2 regions of the Amycolatopsis sp. NPDC054798 genome follow, and region 2 is predicted to be linked to the other one. Evidence: riboswitches for the same ligand, from Rfam matches in the RefSeq annotation. Region 2 holds a riboswitch; the other holds the start of a gene.
The links. A riboswitch is a leader RNA that binds a small molecule or an ion and turns the genes downstream of it on or off. The one in region 2 is predicted to bind cobalamin.
Positions count from the first base shown of each region.

Region 1: it holds a riboswitch for cobalamin, as region 2 does, so the genes downstream of both, metE (5-methyltetrahydropteroyltriglutamate--homocysteine S-methyltransferase) here and ACWGIC_RS00710 (hypothetical protein) in region 2, are expected to answer to the same signal.

Region 1 covers NZ_JBSHAM010000122.1:5,976-10,521, forward strand. The annotation lists gene ACWGIC_RS40260 (hypothetical protein) at 18-1,115, opposite strand; cobalamin riboswitch at 1,536-1,756, shown strand; gene metE (5-methyltetrahydropteroyltriglutamate--homocysteine S-methyltransferase) at 1,847-4,120, shown strand; gene ACWGIC_RS40270 (cytochrome P450) at 4,376-4,546, shown strand, end outside.
Region 2 covers NZ_JBSHAM010000001.1:140,089-144,634, reverse strand. The annotation lists gene ACWGIC_RS00720 (ABC transporter ATP-binding protein) at 1-989, opposite strand, end outside; gene ACWGIC_RS00715 (CbiQ family ECF transporter T component) at 986-2,065, opposite strand; gene ACWGIC_RS00710 (hypothetical protein) at 2,052-2,708, opposite strand; cobalamin riboswitch at 2,722-2,869, opposite strand; gene ACWGIC_RS00705 (Gfo/Idh/MocA family protein) at 2,898-3,794, shown strand; gene ACWGIC_RS00700 (GNAT family N-acetyltransferase) at 3,995-4,546, shown strand, end outside.

The DNA of each region.
Region 1 (4,546 bases), on a different contig from region 2:
GCGGCCAGCCCGCTTCATCACTGCAGTGCCGACACCGTTCCAAACGTCGCAAGGTCGTGCGGCTCCGCCAGGATCGACCAACCCAGCATGTGCCCGGATTTCGCGTCTACAGTGACGGTGAGCACGTTTCCCCTGGGAGCCTTGCTGCCCGGGGGCACCTTGGCGGCGTGCCCGACGAAGTTTCCGGTCATTTGAATCAAGTACACTGGATCGTTGACCTTGGGCTGCGTTCCGTCAATATGCTTGAGCGTATTGCGGTCAGTTCTCACATATCGAATACTGGCCGGGTTGTCCTCGTCATTCGCGGCAGCCAGCCTCTTCGCCGTCCCCAGCAGGTCGGCGGGAGTAGGCGGTGCGGCGTCGCTTTCAGCAGACATCTTCTCCGTCCTGTCGGCACAGGGCTTGCGCGTTGCGCCCGTGATGTTTTGCCCGTTTGTGTACATAAGGAACAGATCGGGTCGTTGATTGACCAGTTCCGCATCAGCGGGATGCCACTTGTTGCCGGTATCTTGGTATTGAAATTTTGCCGAGTTGGCGAAAATCCGGGCGCTGGGAACCGTTACCTCGAGCCCATTATACGCCTGGCCGCCGAATGCCCCATTGCCTTCGGAAATGCCGACAAGATCCCCGTTCTGACGAATCTCCCAGTTGGGACTGCCGGGAACCCAGCTGAAGGTCACGTTCTCGCTGGCGAGCTCGTGCGCGGACTTGATGTAGAACTCCCGGTACGGCACCCCTGGCCGCTGATCGGCCCAGTACCACAGAAATCCTTTCTCGTGCCGCGGGGAACTGTACAGTGTGCCCGCGGTCATTCCCGCTTCAACCCAGGTGTCCAGCTTCGGATTGTTGAGGTTGGTGAGAAGCCACGACTCCCAGTTGGCGAACTCAGCGTCTCGGTTGTCCACGTGAAGACAGCCAACCACCAGATCTGAACCGACTCCGTTCATCCACAACGGCCGCTGCTTGGACCCAATAAAACCCACAGCGTAGCAGTGGTCAGAAATCGTGCAGGCCGGCTGACTGGCCGCGCTTGCCTGACTGGCACCCGCCGCGAATGTCGAAGAAATAAGAACCACAACCGCAGAAAATGATCCGACATGAGAAAGTCTTCGCATCACCCCTCCTTTCACAGTCGTGCACCCGCCAACTTTAACCATGCAAAGAACCCCTGCAACACCCGAATATTAGTTGCCCACCAACAACTCCGCAGTCTCTACCGCCTGCTGCACGCAAGGAACCGCCGACCGGGTGACAATTCAGAAAATCGCTACGCCCTGACGTGCTCAGCCATTCCCCGGAAGAGACTGAAAAATAAGCAGTAAATGCGACTCGGCAGTGAGAAATGATCAGACATTAACGGACAGAGCGCCAAAAACATCAGCTCCGCTCATCTCGCATACTTGCGTCCCGGCAGCTCTCGCGTCGGCGATCGCGCCTGCCAGCTCAGCATGGCCTGCCACCGCGCTCACTGACCGCGACGTCCGCCGCAGGACGACGGACGCCTTCCGACGCTCCCGGCTAGCCCCAGACCCGCTAGACTCGCCCACGCCACTGGTTCGCCAGGACGCACCCGCGTCCCGGCGAGGCAACAGGGAACCCGGTGCGAATCCGGGACTGCCCCGCAGCGGTATGTGGGAACGAAAGCTGTCACCGCGAACGCGGTAAAGCACTGGGCGCCCCGCCCGGGAAGCGACAGCCGGTAGGCACGAGCGATACGCCCACGAGTCCGAATACCTGCCAATGGCACGCACGCCGACGGCGTGCGTGAGTCCGGGCCTCGCGGGACAAGGCACCGACCGAAGCACGGCTTTCCGCGTGCCCGGACTCTTCCGGCGAGCACGTGAGGATGCATGCTGTGAACCCCCTCGGCACCACCGTTCTTGGCTACCCGCGAATCGGCCCATCCCGAGAACTGAAACGAGCACTCGAGTCCTACTGGGCAAACAAGAGCACCGAACAAGCCCTCTTGACCACCGGCCGCCGACTCCGCGAACAGACCTGGACAACCCTGCGCGCCCAAGGCCTCAACTCAATCCCGTCCAGCACCTTCTCGCTCTACGACCACATGCTGGACACCACCGCACTCTTCGGCGCGCTACCGGAACGCTTCACCCGGCTGGGCCTGTCACCCCTGGACACCTACTTCGCCGCCGCACGCGGAGTCCCAGATGCCCCGGCGCTAGAAATGACGAAGTGGTTCGACACCAACTACCACTACCTAGTCCCGGAACTAGCCCCAGACTCCCGATTCGCCCTCACCGGCACCACCCCGATCGACGAGGTCCGCGAAGCCCGCGCACTCGGAATCACCCCACGCCCGGTGCTAGTCGGACCGGTCACCTTCCTCTTGCTGGCCAAGCCGACCGACCCCGGATTCGCCCCACTGGAACTGCTGGACGAACTGCTACCCGCCTACACCGACCTGCTGAGCAAACTGGCCGACGAGGGCGTCGAATGGGTACAACTGGACGAACCAGCCTTCGCAGCGGACCGGACCACCGCTGAACTCAACGCCCTCACCCGCGCATACCACCTGCTGGCCAAAGAAAAGCACCGACCGAAGCTCCTGGCAGCCGGATACTTCGGCGGCCTCGGCCGAGCACTGGGCGTACTGGCCCGCTCCCCCATCGAAGCGCTCGCCGTGGACCTGGTCACCGACGAGTCCTTTGTAGACAAAGTAGCAGCGGAAGGAGCATTGCGAGACAAGGAAGTCCTCGCCGGAGTCGTAGACGGCCGAAACGTCTGGCGCACCGACCCCGGTGTCGCACTCGCCCGCGCAGCGCGCCTGAAAAACACCGCAGCACACGTGAGCGTATCGACGTCGTGCTCACTGCTGCACGTCCCCTACGACGTGGAAGCAGAGACAACCCTCAACCCAAGGCTAAAGACCTGGCTCGCCTTCGCACGCCAAAAGGTAGACGAGGTCGTCCTGCTCGACCGAGCCCTCCGCGGCGAGGACGTGGATCTCGCCCCCGCGCGTGCCGCCATCGCCGACCGGGCCCAGGCCGCGGAGCTACACGACGCCGACGTCCGAGCCCGCATCGCAACACTCCGCCCGCAAGACACCATCCGCCCGCCGTACGAGAAACGCGCTGCGGCACAACAGAAAGCCCTGAACCTGCCCCCACTGCCGACCACCACGATCGGCTCCTTCCCGCAGACCGGCGAAGTACGCCGAGCCCGAGCCGCACACCGTGCGGGCAAGCTCGACGACACCGGCTACCGCACCGCGATGCGCGCCGAGATCGAGCGCGTAATTCGACTCCAGGAAGACCTCGGCCTAGACGTCCTCGTGCACGGCGAGCCCGAACGCAACGACATGGTCCAGTACTTCGCCGAACAGCTGACCGGATTCGCCGCGACCACATCCGGCTGGGTCCAGTCGTACGGATCCCGTTGCGTCCGGCCACCCATCCTGTTCGGCGACGTCTCCCGGCCGAAGCCGATGACCGTCGAATGGGCGAAGTACGCGCAAAGCCGCACCGACCGTCCGGTGAAGGGCATGCTGACCGGCCCGGTCACAATCCTCGCCTGGTCGTTCGTCCGCGACGACCAGCCGCTGGCCGACACGGCGCGCCAGGTCGCGCTGGCCGTCCGGGACGAGGTCGCGGACCTGGAGGCGGCCGGGATCCGCATCGTGCAGGTCGACGAACCCGCGCTGCGCGAACTGCTTCCGCTGCGCGCGGCGGACCGCGAGGCGTACTTCGACTGGGCGGTGCCCGCGTTCCGGCTGGCCACCTCGGGCGTCGCGGAAACCACGCAGATCCACACGCACATGTGCTATTCGGAGTTCGGCGACGTGCTGCCCGCGATCGACGCCCTCGACGCCGACGTCACCAGCATCGAGGCCGCCCGCTCGAAGATGGAGGTGCTCGCCGACCTGAACGAAGCGGGCTTCGGCCGCGGCGTCGGGCCCGGGGTGTACGACATCCACTCGCCGCGCGTGCCGGACCGCGACGAGGTGGCCGGTTTGGTGCGCACGGCGCTCGGCGCGGTTCCGGCGGAGCGGCTGTGGATCAACCCGGACTGCGGCCTCAAGACCCGTGGCTACGCCGAGGTCGAGCCCGCGCTGCGGCATCTCGTCGGCGCGGCCCGGGAACTGCGCGCCGAACCTCGCTGACCCCACCGGTGCCGGGCGGCGCGGCCAGCCGCCCGGCACCGGCCCGAGGATCACCCGAACGGCACGCCCGCAAGTATTGTCACAGCGTCAATAACAGGGGACCGTGGAGGCGGCCGATACCCTGGCCGGGAGGTGGTCGCCATGGCGGACGTGACCGGAAAGACGGGAATCCCCGCGCCGCGCGGCGCGCTCGGGCGGGTCGCGCACGCCGGGAGCGACGGCGTCACCCGGCTCTCGGAGAACCTGCGCGGGCGGATGCCGCCGCTGACCGCGATCCCGTTGCCGCGCAAGGTGGACGAACGCTGGCTCGGCGCGCGCTGGCCGGTCCGCGAACTCGCCGCGCCGCCGGCGGGCAGCGGGCTGAAACCCGTGCTCGGCGACGACGGGCCGCCGCTGATCGGCCACACGCTCGACGGGATGCGGTTC
Region 2 (4,546 bases):
CGCACGCCCCTCGCCTTGAGCACCGCTTCGCCAGAGCGCCCCAATGTGGCATTGGGTGCATGCGACGCACCCAATGTGGCGTTCGGTGCGTTGAATGGGCCAGTGGCGCGCAGCGCCTCCGTTGAGGGCGGCGGCGGGGGCATCGGTGGAGCACCCAATGCCACATTGGGGCGGCGCTCGGCCAGGCGTTCTCGCAGTGGGCGGGCGAGACGGCGGGCGTCGCGGACCGAAAGCGGCAGCGGTGACCAGCCCGCGAGCCGCCCTAGCTCGACGATCGGCGGGGCGACGTCGGTCTCGGCGAAGACTTCCGCTGGCGGGCCGGAGACCACGGTGCCGTCGCCGGGCAGGTAGAGCAGGCGGTCGGCGTACTGCGCGACGCGTTCCATCCGGTGCTCGGCGACGACGACCGTCGTGCCCAGGTCGTGCACCAGCCGGGTGATCGCGGCCAGCACCTCCTCGGCCGCGGTCGGGTCGAGCGCCGACGTCGGTTCGTCCAGCACCAGCACGCTCGGGTGCGCCGTGAGCACCGCGCCGATCGCGACGCGTTGCTGCTGCCCGCCGGAGAGAGTCCGAAGTGGACGGTCGCGGAGTTCGGCGATGCCCAGCAGGTCGAGGGTTTCCTCGACGCGTTTGCGCATCACGTCCGGCGCGACGGCGAGCTGCTCCATCGCGTAAGCCAGTTCCTCCTCGACGGTGTCGGTGACGAATCCGGCCAGCGGATCCTGTCCGACCACACCGACCACCGACGCCAGTTCACGCGGCGGATGAGTGGCGGTGTCGAGCCCGGCGACCTCGACGCGTCCGGCCAGCGTGCCGCCGGTGAAATGCGGGACGAGACCGTTGATCGCGCCGAGCAATGTCGACTTGCCGACACCGGTGCGTCCGGCGACGAGGCAGAGTTCGCCCTCCTCGATCGTCACGTCGACGTCCCGGAGCACCGGCCGGTCCGCCCCGTCGTAAGTGACGCTGACCTGCGAGAACTCGATCATCGGACGACCTCCGACACCAGCGCCGGACGCGGCGCGAACCAAGCGGGCAGCACGCTGATCAGCACCGCGACGGCAGGCAGCAGCGGCAGCTCCGGCCAGGTCGGCGGGCTGGCCGGGGTGGTGAGCGAAACCGGGTCGGCGATCAGCACGAGCACCGCGGTCGCGACGCCGCACAGCGCGACCAGCGTCTCCGGCAGCCGCCACGGATCGGGCCGGTAGGTCGTGCGCCGGATCTGCCGTCCGCCCAGCACGAATCCGGCGGCGGCCAGCACCAGGCCGGCGACGAGCATCGGCACGCCGAGCCACGACGCGGACCCGTCGAGCACGCCGTAAACCCCCACCGCGACGCCGACCAGCCCGGCCAGCACACAGGTCGCGATCAGCATCCGGACGCGCGGCGAGAGGTAGCCGCGCCGTCCGTAGCCGCGGGAGTCCATGGCCGCCGCGAGCTGCAGTGACCGGTCCATGGCGTCGGCCAGTACCGGCACGAAAATCCCCTTCACGAACCGCAGGCCGCGCGTCTTGCCAGCCCGCAGCCGACGCGCGCGACGCACCCGTTGCACGCTCTCAACCAGCTGCGGTGCCACGGACAACGCGACAGTCACCGCCGTCCCCACCTCGTACAGCGCCCCAGGCACTGCCTTGAGCAGGCGTTTCGGGTTCGCCAGCGCGTTCGCGGCACCGACGCAGAGCACGATCGTCGCCAGCCGGAGTCCGTCGTACAGGCCGCCGAGCAGCTCCTCGGCCGAAGTGGGGCCGAGGAGCTGAATGCCGGCCGCGACGCTCGGCAGCGGGATGGTCGGCAGCGTGAACAGGATGTGGCCGCCGTCCTCGCCGCCGATCAGGATCCGGAACAGCACGCGCGAGGCCAGGATCACCCCGGCGACCCAGGCGTACATCCGGAACGCCAGCGCCCACGGCGCGTCGCCGCGGCGGAGCACCACGACGAACCCGGCCACCGCGATCACCAGAGCGAGCAGAACCGGGTTCGTGGTCCGGCTGGCGGCGACGGCGAGCGCGAGCGCCCACACCCACCACGCGCCGGGATGGAGCGCTCGCGGGCTACTCCGCGGCACGCCTGCGGCGCACCGCGACGACCGTCCCGGCCACCACGAGCAGCACGACGACCACGATGCCGATCACCAGTCCCCACGGGAATCCACTGTCCGAAGTGGACGCCGGAGCCGGAGATTCCGCGGGCGCGTTGGCTTTGCGCACCGGTTCGGTGCGCGGCGGCGGATACTCGGTGTAGGACTTGCCGATCGCGAACGACCAGCCCTCGAACGCACCGGCGGGCGGCTTCCAGCTCTGCGCGCCGACCTGCGCCGAGGCCCATTTACCGCCGTTGGCGGCGGTCCAGAAGCTCCAGGACGCGTTCTCCGGCGGCATTCCGGTGCAGGTCTGGTCGGCGGGCTTGCCCTCGATCTTGCACATCACCGCCAGGCCGTACTTGCCCGCACCGGCGAGTTCGAAGCCCGCGTTCTGCAGGGCGGTGACGCCGTTTTCCTGTTTGCCGGGAGCGCACCGGATCAGGGTTTCGCCGCCGAGCCCCTGGAAATCGACGATCACCGTGACGCCGTTGTCGTCCTGGCAATAACCTGCGGTGCCCTTGCCGGGCGTGGTCGCCGAGGCGGAGGACGCCCCGCCCAAACCGGTGGCGACGAGAAGAGCGCAGCCGGCGAGGACTCGCCCCCAGTGCCGCGCGTGGCCGAACTTCATGTCAGATGTACCTCGCATCGATCGGACCACGACGGGCGATCCGGCTCGCGGTCCCTCGCGGGCCGCTCACGGTTGCGGGCCAGCGCCGGATTCTCACCGGCTTCCCCCGTTCGTGGCGAAGAACTTGTCGACGTTAACGCACCGCAGGCCGCGCCGGAAGCGACCGCGGACACACCTACACTTCCGGGCGTGGGACAGGACCAGCTGCGCGTCGGCCTCGTAGGAACCGGACCGTGGGCCACCACGGTGCACGCTCCCGGGCTCGCGGATCATCCAGGGACCGTGCTCAGTGCTGTGTGGAGCCGTCGGCCGGAAGCCGCCGCCGCGCTGGCGCAGGCCTACGACGCCGTGCCGACCAGCGATCTGGACGAGTTGTTCGAGCAGGTCGACGCGCTCGCGTTCGCCGTGCCGCCGACCGTGCAGGCCGAACTGGCGACCCGGGCCGCGGAGGCGGGCAAGCACCTGATCCTGGAAAAACCGATCGCCGCCGACCTGGCCTCGGCACAGCGTCTCGCCGACGCCGTGACGTCCGCTGGCGTGGCTTCGCTGGTGATGCTCACGCTGCGGTTTTCCCAGCAGACGCGCGACTGGCTGGACGGCGTCACCGCCGCTGGCGGTTGGCGAGGCGGCAGCGTGCGGTGGCTGTCCGGCGCGCTGCTCGGCGGCAAGTACGCGACCTCGACCTGGCGACAGGACCCGGCGGGCGGCGCACTCGCCGACGTCGGCCCGCACGCGTTCGACCTCCTCGACGCCGCCCTTGGTCCGATCACCGGCGTCCTCGCCGCGCACCGCGGTCCCGAAGACCTCTGGCAACTGCTGCTCGAACACGAAGGCGGCATCACGAGCACCGCGACCCTCAGCATGCGCCTGCCGGTGCAGCCGACGGTGGTCGAGTACTCGGTCTTCGGCGAGCACGGCCTCCGCACCCTCGGCCGCGCTGGCACGGCGAACGACGCGTACACCGCGCTGCTGGACGACTTCGCCGCGATGGTGTCGTGCGGAACGACCACGCACCCCTGCGATGTCCGGCGAGGCGTGCACCTGGCTCGGATCGTGGACCAGGCGCGGGCCGCGCTGAGTTCTTAATTCGCTTGCCCGGTCTGAGACGATGAACGGGAAGTTCGTTTCGGACGAAGGAATGCCTATGTGCTCCGCCACGGCCCACCCCGGCCGCCTGGCCTGAGCTGTCTGGCCTGAGCTGTCTGGCCTGCGCGCCTGGCGTGGGAAGCCCTGCCTGGTTTCGTGCTGCCTGTGCTTTCCTTCCTTCCGAAAGGCTTCCACCAGAGATGTCCGCCCTTCAGGCCTACGTCCGCGCCACCGCACCGATCGGCCGCGATACCGAACGGATCGGCCCGTTCCTGGCGACTTTCGCCCGGGACAGCTCGCATCCGATGGCGAACTACGCCATCCCCGACGACGGCGCGAAGCCCTCGCCCGCCGAGATCGCTCTTCTGATTTCCGCTTACCAGCAACGAAATCTCCTGCCCCGGCTGGAGTTCTTCACCGAGGCCGCCCCCGAGGTCGAGGCAGCTCTCGTCACCGAGGGGTTCACGCTGGAACGACGCGTGCCGGTGATGACCTGCACCGCCGAAGACCGTGTCGATTGCGTTGTACCGGAACACATTCAGCTGCGCGCGCCGTCGTCCGACGACGAATTCCGCCGTTTGCGGTCCGTGCAGAACGTCGCGTTCGGAGAGCCGCCGGAGGTGTCGGACGCCGATGTCGAACGCAACCGCCACTACCTGACTGTCCTAGCCGAACACGAAGAAACCATTGTGGGCGGCGGAATCGCGCTGGACATCGTTTCCGGCGCGACGGAAATCGTCGGCATCGCAGTG